One region of the Shouchella phoenicis genome, then DNA from elsewhere that is predicted to be linked to it. Evidence: a T-box and tRNA genes for the amino acid it is inferred to sense, from the RefSeq annotation. Region 1 holds a T-box; the other holds one or more tRNA genes.
What was found. A T-box is a leader RNA that pairs with one kind of tRNA and senses whether it is charged. The one in region 1 lies ahead of metG (methionine--tRNA ligase), so its partner is inferred to be a tRNA-Met.

Region 1 (7,155 bases):
AACCATCACAAAATGGACAAGGAAATAGACTTTTCCCATAAAATGAATGAACGTCTTTAACATCAGGTAGACCGTCAGTCAAACCAGTCGCAAGTAAAACTTTACGTGCTTTTACCGTTTTCCCTTCTGCTTCAACGATAAAAAATGAGCCTCCTTTCTTAACGCTTGTTACTCGCTGGTTTTCAACCTGAATACGCGGATATTTCTTAAGATCTCCCAATGCGGTTTCTTTAAACGTTGCCGGGCTCACTCCATCTTGTGTGATAAAACCGTGAGAGTGTGCCGTCACTTGGTTTCTTGGTTGATCTTCATCAAACAAAACGACCTCTCGCTTGGCTCTTCCCAATACGAGGGCTGCGCTTAATCCTGCAGGCCCTCCACCAATAATCACTGCATCTATCATGTCATCACCCTTTTTAGATATTATAGATTCATTATGTCTGTAATAACAATAAAAAGAGAATCACTACTCTTTGACAGCAGTCATTTTCATAGCAATCTCTGCAATGTACGTTTCACTTAACTCTTTTTTTAACCGGTCTTCTGCGTTTGTCATCGCTTGTTCAATTAGACAATCATGACTCTGTTCCGCATCATCATGCTCAGATGAACAGCGAAACATCACCGTTTGGCCTTCAATCGCATGAATAACATCTAAAAATGAGATATTTTTTCGATATTGCGCTACGCTATACCCACCATTTGCCCCTGGTGTTGAATCCACTAACCCTGCTTTTACAAGCTTCGTTAAGATTTTAGACAAATACGTTGGTGACACATCTTGCTTTTTCGCTAAGACGTCCACGCCTGTTGAGCGCCCTTTTTCTACCGTAGTTAAAAAGACCATTGTATGCAGCGCATAGTTTGTCGCTTTTGAATATTTCACGTTCATCACCTACAGACGTTATTACAGACCTTTTATATCTTTAATTCAGTTTATCATGCATACAGAAGCTCGTCAACTTTTTCATTTAAATCTCCAGCAATGGTATAACATACATAACAGGTTCTTCATATGGATGAACACGTTCAATAATAGCTTGAACAGCACGTACTTCTTCCAACATACAACGAAAAGTCAGTTTACACTCTGTCCCCGTTTGAATGATTCCTCTCTCGCCTTTAAAAGGATTTGACGTCTCCAATGGACGATAATATCCATGAACATACGAAAACGAAACCACATGATCATAATCTCCGACTTTTAAAAACCCCTTGCTATGTAGCGCATCGCGTAGAGGAACGATTGTCTCTTCTGGAAGCAATACTTCCACCTTCACATGTTTAATATCCATACGAATCTCCTTATTTGAATAATGCAATTCCATTTTCTCTTAATAAACGAATGCTATCTTTTACTGGTAAATAAGATAAATGAAATTCTTTTATTAAACACATTTGCAAATCTTCTATCGTTATAAGTTTTTTCGTTACTTTTTTACCTGACATGATTCCGGCATATTTCTTTCAAGAACACGAGCGTTGGTTCTTGTCTAGACACTTGAATGGCATTGACATAACGGTCTACAATTCTCGTTTCAAGCATTCTTTTTCCCCTATCTAAGCCTCATACTAAATCCGTTAATACTCTACTTCCATTGAAATTTTATAGCTTGCATACTAAAATCAATAAAAGATATCTAAAAGTTCTGTTTTCATTATACAAAAAAGAGAATCGCTTTAAAATCTATTAGCTTGGAGTGATCCTATTGGCCATTAACCACTTAACCTTTTCTGTTTCGGATTTAGAAGAGTCCATTCGCTTTTATGTACAAGCGCTAGGCGCAACCCTTCTCGTAAAAGGAGAAAAACTAGCTTATTTCGATTTAGATGGCATCTGGCTTGCGCTTAACGTCGAGGAAAGCATTCCTCGAAACGACATCGCCCGATCCTATACCCACATTGCTTTCTCTATAAAGGAAGAAGAATATGAAAATACGTGGAGGGAGCTGGAAGCGTTAAATGTCAACATTCTTAGCGGAAGAACACGAGACAAAAAGGATAAACAGTCGATTTATTTTACCGATCCAGACGGCCATAAATTTGAGTACCATACTGGAACCTTACAAGACCGACTCGATTACTATCGCACAGAAAAAAGTCATTTAACATTTTATTAATCAAAAAGGAGCTCATCGATGAATTTTGAAAAGGTGCATGATCAGATTATTTTGGATTGGCATGATGCCATGCAGACAGGTGAAACTAGTAAATTGGAGAGAATGACAGACTCGTACTTCGTTACTTTTTTCTACGAATCAAGTGAAAAACCATTGTTTTTCACGAAAGATGAAGCTTTAATTGGCATGCAGCAGTCTGTCGATGAATGACGAGGTGCAAAGAAACGATTTCATAATCGTCTTATTCGAATGAAGAACGACAATGAAGCCGTCGTTTTTTATGAATTAATTGTGGAGAAAAATGAGGAGCAGATAAGTCGTCTTTTTACAGTAGAGAACTGGATTCACGATCATGATAAATGGCTTCTCGCAAATGAAATTCAGCAGCAACTTTAAGAGGGCAACGCTCCATTGTCGCCCTCTTCTTATTCATATTCACACATACAAATCAAACATATTTACGTCATAGCCGCTTTGTTTCATGTAAGTAAACAGCTGGGCACGGTGATGGAATATATGTGTGACTACTTCCATTAGCCATTGAATTTGGGTTGAGCCTGTTTCCAAGTAAAAAGGGGCTGTTTTTTTCGTTAGAAATTCTTGATCCGATAAAGAGATCACGTACGCCTTATACTGCTCGAACCCACTATACATATGTGTCATCTTATCTTCAGTAGCAGCTAACGTCTCGTACTTTTGCTCTAATGCACGAATATATTCTTCAGAATGTTCCTGCATGATGGCTAGATCAACTTCAGGAATCGAGATGATGTGCGCGATTAACTCCTTTATCGTGCGCATGTTTTCTGAAGGTCTGTAGGATAAATCCTCCTCCTTCACTTTTTTAAGTAACCCTTCAATTGAACGAATACCTACTTCAAGCTCGTGTAACGCTGTTTCTTTTATCGATTGGACTGCCTCCATATTGAACGACTCCTTTCTTTCCTTTCAAGTATAAATGGTTAATGTGACAAGAGCTGTCACCTTACTGATAATTTGACCATATCTTTTGCAATTTCTCTTGTATAAAATCAATCGCTTCTTGCGGTTCTTTGATTGTCGCCTCCGAACCTAAATTCCAAATCATTTCAGTAAAATATCGAACTTCCTTAAGCGGTACAGTTGCTTGAAGTTGAGCTTCTCCATTCGCTCCTACATGAATAAATCTCTCCAAGTCCATCATCGATTGCGCTTTCCTGACACCTGTTCGTGTTAAATCCACAATGAAAGAAAGGGGATGTTCACATTCTTCCTCCGCTTGGTGTAGCCAATCAAGAACCGACTCATATGGTAGGGCTACGGCTTTTTCTTGCCCTTTTTTAACGGCGGTTATACGATCAGCACGAAACAATCGAATGGTTTTTCTCTCAAAGCAATAAGCTGGGCAGTACCAGAATCCATAGGAACTATAAAGACCAATCGGCTGAATCTCTCGTTCCATTTGCGTATCTTCTTTCTGATACGTAATTCGAATTGGCACCCTGTTGGTTGAGGCATGTAAGAGTTCTTCTAGGTAATTCGCCTGATGGTGACGTGATGGACTCCAAAAGACAATTCTTCCACTCATCTTTTCAATGGTTTCTCGCGCTTCTTTAGAGAAATGTTGTTTTAATTTTTTGAGTGCATAATCCGTTTCCGTCTTAAATGGGAGAGTCGGAAAATACGCTAACGATTGAAAGGAAAAATAAAGTGCCACTGCCTCCGTTTCTTTTAGAAATAACGGTGGGAGCATTTGTTCAGAGATTCGATAGTATCCCCCTCCGTGTCCAACTTCAGAATAGAAAGGAACACCTAACGTACTCAATTCTTCTAAATCTCTTAAGATCGTCCGATACGAAACTTGAAAATGATCGGATAATTCCGTCGCCGTAAATTTCGTCCGTTCATTGATGTAAAGCATCATTTCGATCAACCGTGCTGACTTTGACATCCCTTCACCCTTTTTCTTCAAAAGATCTCCTTGCTTTTATCTTACTTCGTGCTATGATAAGAAACCATATACACAAAACGCGATGATGAGGAAAGTAAACCAATCAACGTTTTTATACAGAGAGCTTCGGTTGCTGAAAAGAAGCAAAGAACAATTGGTTGAACATGGTCTCTGAGCAGCACCACCGAGCAAGCTGTTAGGTGGTGACGAGCGTAGTCACTCGTTACAAATGCCTGGGTATACGAACATTTTGACGTTCCGTACTTGTTGAGGCTTGTTATGTGAGTAACGAGTAAACAAAGGTGGTAACACGGGTATAACACTCGTCCTTAGATAAATTCTGAGGGCGAGTTTTTTTATTTTTAGGAGGGATAAATAATGGCAATATTTATTGGTGGTGCATGGCCTTATGCAAATGGTTCACTACATGTTGGTCATATCGCCAGTTTACTTTCTGGAGATATACTAGCGAGATATTATCGCCAAAAAGGGGAACACGTGCTTTACGTTTCTGGTAGCGACTGTAACGGGACACCGATTATGGTTCGTGCCCGTCAAGAAGAGACTTTCCCAAAAACGATTGCCGATCGCTATCACGAAGAGTTTAAACAGAATTTTACAGATTTAGGCTTTAGTTATGACCTTTATACAAGAACGGATCTTGAAGATCATCATCAAACCGTTCAAGAAATGTTCGTACAATTATTTGAAAATGGCCATCTAACTAAGCGATGGGTTAAACAAGTCTATTGTTACCACTGCAAGCAGTTTTTGCCAGATCGTTATGTGGAAGGCACTTGTCCAACATGCGGACTGGATGCTAGAGGCGATCAATGTGATCATTGTGCGACATTGCTTGATCCGACTATTTTAGATAACAGACGTTGTAAGATCTGTCTTCAACAACCAGGAGTTAAAAACACCGAACAATACGACTTCACTCTGTCTCACTTCCAAAACCAGTTACGAGCTTATGTGCACCAAGCAAAAGCTCAAAATTTATGGAGAGAAAATGCTATTACGTTAACAGAACGTTATTTAGATGAAGGGTTGCAAGATCGAGCGGCAACGCGAGACCTTGATTACGGCGTACCTGTCCCACTAGAAGGCTTCAACAATAAGAAAATCTATGTTTGGATTGAAGCAGTTGCAGGCTACTATACTGCCAGCAAACAATGGAGCAAGTTAACTGGAAAAGATTACGGTACATTTTGGAAGAATGACACCCGCTCTTACTATGTTCACGGAAAGGATAATATTCCTTTTCATACATTAATATGGCCGGCAATTTTAATGGGATTAAGAAAGAATTCTAGTCTACCGACCTATATTCTATCAAATGAATATGTGACAATTGAGCGCCAAAAAATTTCAACGAGCAAAAATTGGGCCGTATGGATACCTGATCTTCTTCAACGTTTTCATGCTGATACCATTCGCTACTACCTAACTGTTAACGCGCCTGAACAACGAGATGGCGATTTCTCTTGGCGTGAATTTGTTTACAGTCACAATAGCGAATTACTAGGAGCATACGGCAATTTTGTTCAACGTACAGTGAAATTTATTCTAAAATCATTTGGTGGCGTGTTACCAAAACAGCCGGTTGATCCCTTACTGAGAGAAAAGATAAACCAACTTTATTTATCGGTAGGATCGTCGATTGAAAAAGGCCATATGAAAACAGCGCTTGAGGGTATCTTTGTTTCAATTCGTTCTGCTAACAAATATTTTGACGAGCAGAAACCTTGGGCACAAATGAAACAGAACGCTGACGCATGCGCTTATACGTTATACCAGTGTTTGTACATGATTGTGAACTATGCTCAGCTTCTACACCCATTTCTGCCTTTCTCTAGTCATGCACTCAAAGAATTACTGCACCTTGACTCATTTACTTGGGAATCAATTGAACCATCGGCGTTGCCTATAAAACAATTCCACCCACTATATGAGCGTATCGACGTCCGAGTCATTGATGAAGAAATTGAGCGTTTGAATCATTTAGCTACTAAAAAAGAAAATTGATTTTTAGGTGCTTAAGAGAATGTCCCTTTCATTATTTCTTTACTGATGTATAAGCCATCATTCCTAATGAAAAGAAGACAATAATGGCTAACACAATTAACCAGAGGGTAAGAGAATCCATTTTTATGCCTCCTTACTTTTTCAGTATCTATTCTCTTTTTCCAACTCAAGTAAACATTAAAATAAAAAAATTCTGAATTAAAATTGACAATTGTCTTTCTCATTTGAAATACTACTAATAACCAAATTAAGGAGTTGACCACGTTGCCAACCTTCTATCATCCTTTATAACACAATGCATCTTTTATTCGCGGACCTCCTTCTTCATCAAGCTTGTCTTACTAAAAATGATGAATGGAGGAAGAGAAACGATGACAAATCATTTATTTGACTACTATGTATCGGAACAGAATCAATTTTTTTCTGGCTGGGATTTTTCCCACCTTTCTAAATTAGGACGGTTTGGCAGTAGTTTATTGCCGTGGTCCTATGGTTCGCTAGCACTTTCAATGATTAAAGATTCAGAAGCCGTTCTTGATATGGGGACTGGCGGAGGGGAGTTTTTTTCACGATTACAGCCCTTCCCAAAAATCGTTTACGCAACAGAAGGATATGCACCGAATCTAGAAATTGCTCGAAACCGCTTAAAGCCACTTGGTGTTCATGTTGTCTCTTTCGAAGACGATCGCCACATCCCCTTACCAACGAACACGTTTGATTTAATCTTAAATCAACATGATTCTTTCTGTGTGAAGGAACTAGCTCGTCTATTGAAAAAAGGCGGAACGTTTTTAACACAACAAGTTGGTGGCTTAGATTGTCGTGATTTAAACGCAGCCTTAGGCGCTGATATCGATCAAACGTATTCCGGCTGGAATTTAAGCTCGGCATTAAACATGTTCTCAAAAACCTCTCTAGAAATCGATGACGCCCAAGAACATGTTGGGACACAACGTTTTTATGATGTCGGTGCCGTTATTTACTATTTACACGCCATCCCTTGGCAAGTACCTGATTTCTCTGTTCAAACGTATGAGCATTCTCTGAGGAAGATTCATGAGAGAATCGAACAATGCG
Region 2 (7,155 bases), 1.7 Mb from region 1:
AAATGGAACAGACTTGTGAACTATGTGAGCGGAAAGGAGTGCAGACGACGGTTCATCATTTAACGCCAAAAGAAGAAGGAGGAACGTTTAAACCGACGGCAAATCTTTGTGTGCCTTGTCATAAACATATTCACGCACTCTATACAAATAAAGAAATTGCTTCTAGATTAACTACAATAAGTGAGTTAAAACGAGATGAGAAAGTAAGCAAATTTATTAAATGGATTCGAAAACAGCCAGCAGAAACAATCCCAAAAACAAAAAAAGCCAATAGACGAAAAAAAGATGAGGAGGAATTGGGGGAATGATGTCGAATGGGTATAGACATAAAAGGAAAGGAGGGTATTATGCTCGAAACAACCCATTCGTTTATAAGTGATACTTTACTAAGTAAAGCATTAGAATTACAAGCCTCTGACGTTCACCTTATTCCGAATCAACGTGGCTATGATGTGTATTTTCGTATAGTAGGTAACTTAACGTTTATGTACACGATGAATACAGATGAAGCGAAAAAGATCTTAAATCACCTTAAGTATATTGTAGGCATGGACATTAGCGACCGTCGCCAATCACAAAGCAAAGCATTTGAGTACATGTGGAAACAACAATTAATCGCGATGCGAATCTCCACCCTCCCAACAACCCCTTTAGAGAGTATTGCTATTCGAATTTTAAACAGCTCTTCAATTGTTCCGTTACAGTCCCTTTCCCCTTTCTTAAAAGATACTCATTATTTCAATCAGCTCTTATTGGCACTCCCCGGTTTGTTTTTAGTAACCGGTTCAACAGGCTCTGGCAAAACCACCACCATTTATTCGTTTGTAAAACAACTTGTACAAAATGGGGGCTATCGAATAATTTCAGTTGAAGATCCAGTTGAACATCAATTGCAGGGCATAACGCAAGTTGAAATTCAATCAAGAGGAGGCTTAACGTTTGAGCGGGCATTACGGGCGATTTTGCGCCATGATCCCGATATTATTATCATTGGAGAAATAAGAGATAGAGAAACGGCCGCTCTTGCAGTTCAAGCAGCAATTACGGGTCATTTTGTCATTGCTAGTCTTCACGTGACAAATTCATCTTTAACCATTGATCGATTAAGAGATCTTGGCATTGGTGGAAATCTATCTTGTCTTCAAGCAATCGTGTATCAGAAATTGATTGCACAAAAAGGAGCGGATAAAAGGATTGCCGTCTTTGACTGGCTTTTGGCTCATCAAGTAAAAGAAGTGTGGGAAGGGAAGAGGAAGTCTCGTCCTTTCTTAAAAAAAGCTGCAAAAGCATGGGCGGTAGGAATTCTTGACGACGAAGCATGCATTCGTCTTAGTAGGGTGGAGTAACGATGTTTCGTTCAGTGCTTACAAAACGAAACAAACAAGCCGAAATTTCGTTTATTAAGAGACTAGGTGAATTGTTGCAAAGTGGCTATAGTGTAGATCAAGCATTATCCTTTTTATCGGTACAGGTCAATGAGGCTTGGAAAGAAATCATTCATTTAATTAAACAACAACTTACCATGGGTCAGCCACTCTCAAAAAGTTTACAAACGTTAGCGTTACCAAGTGATGTTCAATCGTATATCTTTTTTTATGAAGAACAAGGGCAAGTGGCTGACGGGTTAATGGAAGCAGCTAAACTTTATGAAAAAAGGCTTAAAACGACAATGCAGCTGCAAAAACTATTACGATACCCTCTCGTATTAGCATTTGGTGTAGGAATGGCTTTGCTCATTTTAAATCTTTATATCGTCCCGCATTTTCAAGCTCTTTTTTCTACGTTAAATCAATCCCCACCGCGTTTCATTCATGTTTTCTTCTCTTTCCTAGAAAGTCTTCCTTATGTATGCATCGCCTTCTTGCTTATAGCGTGTATTGGATACGTGAGCAGCAAACGTTATATCAAACATTTAACCCCTCATGAAAAAGTTCACATTTTATTAAAGTGGAAACTTTCGCAAACAGTTATGAAGCAAGTGATTACATTTTATTTCTCTCTACAGCTTGGGAAATTGCTGCAAACAGGGATGTCCATTCATGAAGCTTTAAATATTTTTGAAAAGCAATCGTATTTGCCTTTTTTTAAAGATGAAGCTCAAAAAATGAATCAGAGTTTAAAGCAAGGCGATAGTTTAGCTTCATATCTTCGACATCAACCTTATTATTTAAGTGAACTTCCAATCGTGGTCGAGAACGGTAGTCGAACGGCTAAACTAGCGCTAGATTTACAATTTTTTAGCGAATGGATTATTGAAGAGTTAGATCGAAGGTTGGAGAAGTTGTTGCAAATGATTCAGCCGATTTTGTTTCTTTTTATAGGGTGTTTTATCTTTTTCTTATTTTTAATGATTATGCTTCCTATGTATGAAATGTTTGATCTCATGTAAGCAGAACTTGCATGAGATCAAATTAATCGGTAGAATAAGACCATAAATGATTTTTCCAGAAAAAAAGTTTATAAAAACACTTGTGCTTTTATAAAAGCTATGATATATTATTAAATGTCGCTGAGGTAATCGCTTTTGACGACATACATAAACAAATTCATGGGGCCTTAGCTCAGCTGGGAGAGCGCCTGCTTTGCACGCAGGAGGTCAGCGGTTCGATCCCGCTAGGCTCCACTTTATACGGAGGAATACCCAAGTTCGGCTGAAGGGATCGGTCTTGAAAACCGACAGGGGTGTCAAAGCCCGCGGGGGTTCGAATCCCTCTTCCTCCGCCATATTTACTCTTCAGCAATTACTTCTCTGAAAGACGAGAAGAGGAAGATGTTGGACATCATTGAATAAGCATCATCTGAATACTTTATAACGACGCGGGGTGGAGCAGTCTGGTAGCTCGTCGGGCTCATAACCCGAAGGTCGGTGGTTCAAATCCGCCCCCCGCAACCAAACTTTGGGCTATAGCCAAGCGGTAAGGCAACGGATTTTGATTCCGTCATTCCCTGGTTCGATCCCAGGTAGCCCAGCCATTTATATGCGGAAGTAGTTCAGTGGTAGAACACCACCTTGCCAAGGTGGGGGTCGCGAGTTCGAATCTCGTCTTCCGCTCTTTAGTTGAAATAAAGAGAGTTAAATGTTATAATTAGTTCATATCGTTTTAGATGAATATGTTGATAAGATTTTATTTTTTACCATGCGGGTGTAGTTTAGTGGTAAAACCTCAGCCTTCCAAGCTGATGATGTGAGTTCGATTCTCATCACCCGCTTTTTTATTTTGTGAAAAAAGGGGCCTGTAGCTCAGCTGGTTAGAGCGCACGCCTGATAAGCGTGAGGTCGGTGGTTCGAGTCCACTCAGGCCCATCCCTATATATTACGGAGAAGTACCCAAGTGGCTGAAGGGGCGCCCCTGCTAAGGGTGTAGGTCGTGTAAGCGGCGCGAGGGTTCAAATCCCTCCTTCTCCGCCAGAAATCGCGGGTGTGGCGGAATTGGCAGACGCGCTAGACTTAGGATCTAGTGTCTTATGACGTGGGGGTTCAAGTCCCTTCACCCGCATAAAGCGAATATGTTAAAACAATGGAGATTTTCTCCATTGTTTTTTTGCATCCAGCTATGATATTAATAAAACTCCATTATTGATGCGTGTGTTCTTTCTTTTTTCCCTCTGGCACGTGGTCAAAGCCACCTGGGTGAAAGGGATGACACTTTAAAATGCGTTTAATGGTTAAATAACTCCCTTTTATCGCTCCATGCTGTTCAATCGCTGTTAGACCATACTGAGAGCAAGTCGGATAAAAGCGACATCTTGGTGGGAGTACAGAGGAAATGTATTTACGATAAAAACGTATGATGCCTAATAAGATTGATTTCACAGTCAATATCCTTTCATCCATATTCCCTCTATTATACCAAAAAGATTGATGAGAAAAAAAGAGCCAAGAAATTTCAAAAACTAGTCAAATTTAGCAGGAGTTTGTAAGGATTTGTCAAATAAAGAAGAGACACATAAAGAAAGGAGGTTCAGGAACATTCAATCTGTTTTTATGAGGTGATATATGATAAAGCGCTTAAAGAAAGATGATGGCTTCACGTTAATTGAAATGCTCGTTGTGTTAATGATTATCTCCGTTTTATTGCTTATTGCACTCCCTAATATGAGTAAAAACACGGATATGGCAGGTGGCAAAAGCTGTGATGCGACAAAGAAACTTGTGCAAACTCAAGTTGGTGCTTATGAAGTCGAACACGGAAAAATTCCTGCCTCACTCGATGTGCTCGTATCTGAAGGCTATGTGGATCAAATCACATGTGCTTCAGGCAAGAAATTAGTTTTAAATGGAAAGCAAGTTCTTATTGAAAACGAATGAAGGCTTTTCGCTTATAGAGCTCCTCTTCACCCTTCTTCTTATATCCGTTTTTCTTCTTCTTCCAATCCTTTATTTTCAATCACAAGATAAAAAAATCGAACAACAAACGATCGAGCAGTTAAAAAATGATCTTTTGTATGCCCAACATGTTGCCATGACTGAAGGAAAAGTGACGTCTGTCCAATTTGAGGACAATACGCTTATTGTCTATGTCGAACAACAAGAAAAATCTCGTGTCCAGTATCCGACCCCTTTAAAAATAGAGCCAGTATCTCTTGCCCTTCAAGAGGTTTCATTTTTAGCAAATGGTCATCCTCGTAAGTCTGGATCATGGGATGTGAGAACTCATCATCATCATGTACGTTTTACAATCCAAATTGGAAAGGGGCATATCGTTTATCGCCAACAGTAGTCGTGATGAGGGCTTTATATTGGTAGATGCAATAGGTGCCTTTCTATTAATTAGCCTCATGAGTTTAAGTTTACTACCTGCTTGCATTTGGCTCATGGAAGAAAGGCGAGCAATCGATCAAGAACTCTCACTCTTGTACGATTTAGAGAAAAGTCGTCTTTCTTATCATTCCGGTTCCCATGATGCGTGGGAACAAATAGGAGATGATCTGTTGTATAGGAAGTGTCAAGATAGTCATTTAAAGCGAAATAAAGCAGTATGTGTTTATGTATTGGAAAAATGATACAGGGTTTACGTATCTCGAACAGTTAATTGGATTGAGTTTATTAAGCCTAGTTGTGCTCGTTTTGCCAAATATCTTCCTTGTTGTCACAACTTCTGAAACCTCTGGTAATGACGATGCGATTCGCTTTTTTAATCACGTTTCTCAAGATGCAAAAGGTGCAGATGCAATCAGGTGGAAAGACAATGAATTAGAATTATTTATAGGCGATACGGTTATTTCCTATCAAATGAGGCTAGAAACAAGGATTCAACGGTTTAGAGACAAGAAAGGTCATGTCGTCGTATTAGAAGGTGTAGACTCCTTTTCATGCTCAAGGAAAGACGTTTACTATACATGTAGCCTAACAATGGATAGTGGCAAAACGTACAAGAAATTGATTGTATCAATGAAAGAGTGGGTGCATGTTTATCAAACAGTCAGATGAAGGGCTGGTTTTTCTACCAACCCTCTTTTTTCTTCTTCTGTTAACGATCTTTTTATTATGGCAAATGAATCAATATCAACGTGAACATGCTTATATGATCCAACAACATGAGTATATGCAGCTTGAAAACTTATTGCATCTTGGTTTGCAACAAGCATTAGATGATGACAAAGACACCATTCACATATCGGTTGAAATCGGAGAGGTGAGCGTACAAACGATTCAACAAGACGAGAAATTAATTAAACTGACAGCTGTTCTTGAAAATGGAAAAAAAAGAACTGCGACAGTTACGTTAGAAAAATCTGGTGAAATCAGTTCATATAAAGAAGGATTGTAGGATAAAACAAATTGAATTTGGGAAGACTGGTAGCAAGAGGTGACAGGATGTCTTTTCAAGATTTACTTAAATTTGCAACGCAAGAAGCAGTAAAAAAAATTGATGAACCAAAATCTGAACGTCATCGTAAACGCGCGGAAAAGAAAAGCGAGCAAGAACCACTTTCCCATTGGGCTTTTGGAATCATCCCGTTTGCACTCTCCGTATTTAAACGACAAAGAAAGAATGAACGGCATAAGTAAGCATTTACAAGAATTCATCTTCTCGTATATAATGAAGAGGACAGCCGTCTAAGATAAGGAGGGGTAGACATGATGGATCGCATGTATCGAGGCCTAGGTTTTTGGACAGGAATTTTTGCAGTTTTATTTTATATTGGAAATATGTATAATATGTCACTCCTGTTCTTTGCTCAAACGTTTATTTTAATTGCGCTTGGCTACCTAAAGCTGTCTGAACGTGTATATGTGTATATTTTTGCTGGCTATTGTACTGTATTTTTTGTAGGGTTTACGTACTACGCTTTATTTATTAATGTACCAAGCTTTGGCCACTAGTATATACATACAATAAACCGCCGCTTAACATTTGTAAGCAGCGGTTTCTTTTAATAACCTGTTAGAAAAGGATTATGGTCCATTTCTTGACCAATGGTTGTCAATGGGCCGTGACCAGATGCAACGGTGGTATCTTCTGGTAAAGGGAGTATTTTTTTATGGATGGACGATAGTAATTGAGCATGGTCTCCGCCATGAAGGTCTGTTCGACCGATTCCTTGTTGAAATAACACATCGCCAGAAAATACGATGGCTTCTTCTTTGTAGTAAAACGAGACACTTCCTGGAGAATGACCTGGTGTATGAAGCAATGAAAACGTAAAAGGGCCAATTGTTAGTTCTGTTTCATCTTCAAGATCATAGTCAGCAGGTTTTGCAGTTGTTAACGCTCTGCCTGTTAAGCGAGAAGAACCATTTAAAGATGGATCGCCAAGCCAATTGTGTTCCTCTGTATGTAAATAGACAGGAATATTAAAGGCTGTTCTTAGTTCATCAACAGCGCCAATATGATCAAAATGAGCATGTGTCAACAGGATGGCGAGCGGGTTTAATTCCTCATTGTTTAACCAGTTAATAAAGGCTTCTCCGTCACCACCAGGATCAAAGATAACAGCCTCTTTTTTATCGTTATAAAGGACATACGCATTTGTTTGAATGGGTCCTAAAGGAATTTGTTTAAACATAGGGTCTACCTCCTTTTCTTGTGAGTTAAAGTGTATCATAGCCCTCTCTAATAGAAAAGAAGAGCGCTCGACAAACGCAATGAAAACGAGTACAATAAGATCAAATACATACTGGAGGAAAAGCTCATGGTTTTTGCAGTTATG

Region 2: it encodes a tRNA-Met, which carries the amino acid that the T-box ahead of metG (methionine--tRNA ligase) is inferred to sense. The anticodon was not compared.

Annotation. Positions count from the first base shown of each region.
Region 1 covers NZ_JBDFMQ010000001.1:684,497-691,651, reverse strand. The annotation lists gene ABC361_RS03960 (NAD(P)/FAD-dependent oxidoreductase) at 1-403, opposite strand, end outside; gene ABC361_RS03955 (Rrf2 family transcriptional regulator) at 467-886, opposite strand; gene ABC361_RS03950 (YqfO family protein) at 972-1,295, opposite strand; gene fosB (metallothiol transferase FosB) at 1,704-2,120, shown strand; gene ABC361_RS03940 (hypothetical protein) at 2,139-2,330, shown strand; gene ABC361_RS03935 (hypothetical protein) at 2,370-2,516, shown strand; gene ABC361_RS03930 (DinB family protein) at 2,556-3,044, opposite strand; gene ABC361_RS03925 (helix-turn-helix transcriptional regulator) at 3,106-4,071, opposite strand; T-box leader at 4,124-4,384, shown strand; gene metG (methionine--tRNA ligase) at 4,429-6,078, shown strand; gene ABC361_RS03915 (class I SAM-dependent methyltransferase) at 6,450-7,155, shown strand, end outside.
Region 2 covers NZ_JBDFMQ010000001.1:2,390,758-2,397,912, reverse strand. The annotation lists gene ABC361_RS12910 (HNH endonuclease) at 3-308, shown strand; gene ABC361_RS12905 (ATPase, T2SS/T4P/T4SS family) at 348-1,346, shown strand; gene comGB (competence type IV pilus assembly protein ComGB) at 1,349-2,389, shown strand; tRNA gene ABC361_RS12895 (tRNA-Ala) at 2,551-2,623, shown strand; tRNA gene ABC361_RS12890 (tRNA-Ser) at 2,632-2,724, shown strand; tRNA gene ABC361_RS12885 (tRNA-Met) at 2,817-2,893, shown strand; tRNA gene ABC361_RS12880 (tRNA-Gln) at 2,899-2,973, shown strand; tRNA gene ABC361_RS12875 (tRNA-Gly) at 2,981-3,052, shown strand; tRNA gene ABC361_RS12870 (tRNA-Gly) at 3,140-3,210, shown strand; tRNA gene ABC361_RS12865 (tRNA-Ile) at 3,231-3,304, shown strand; tRNA gene ABC361_RS12860 (tRNA-Ser) at 3,319-3,409, shown strand; tRNA gene ABC361_RS12855 (tRNA-Leu) at 3,416-3,497, shown strand; gene yidD (membrane protein insertion efficiency factor YidD) at 3,575-3,814, opposite strand; gene comGC (competence type IV pilus major pilin ComGC) at 3,998-4,309, shown strand; gene comGD (competence type IV pilus minor pilin ComGD) at 4,296-4,721, shown strand; gene ABC361_RS12835 (hypothetical protein) at 4,741-5,004, shown strand; gene ABC361_RS12830 (ComGF family competence protein) at 4,988-5,431, shown strand; gene comGG (competence type IV pilus minor pilin ComGG) at 5,409-5,771, shown strand; gene ABC361_RS12820 (YqzE family protein) at 5,819-6,013, shown strand; gene ABC361_RS12815 (DUF2626 domain-containing protein) at 6,086-6,328, shown strand; gene ABC361_RS12810 (MBL fold metallo-hydrolase) at 6,379-7,011, opposite strand; gene ABC361_RS12805 (DUF2759 family protein) at 7,138-7,155, shown strand, end outside.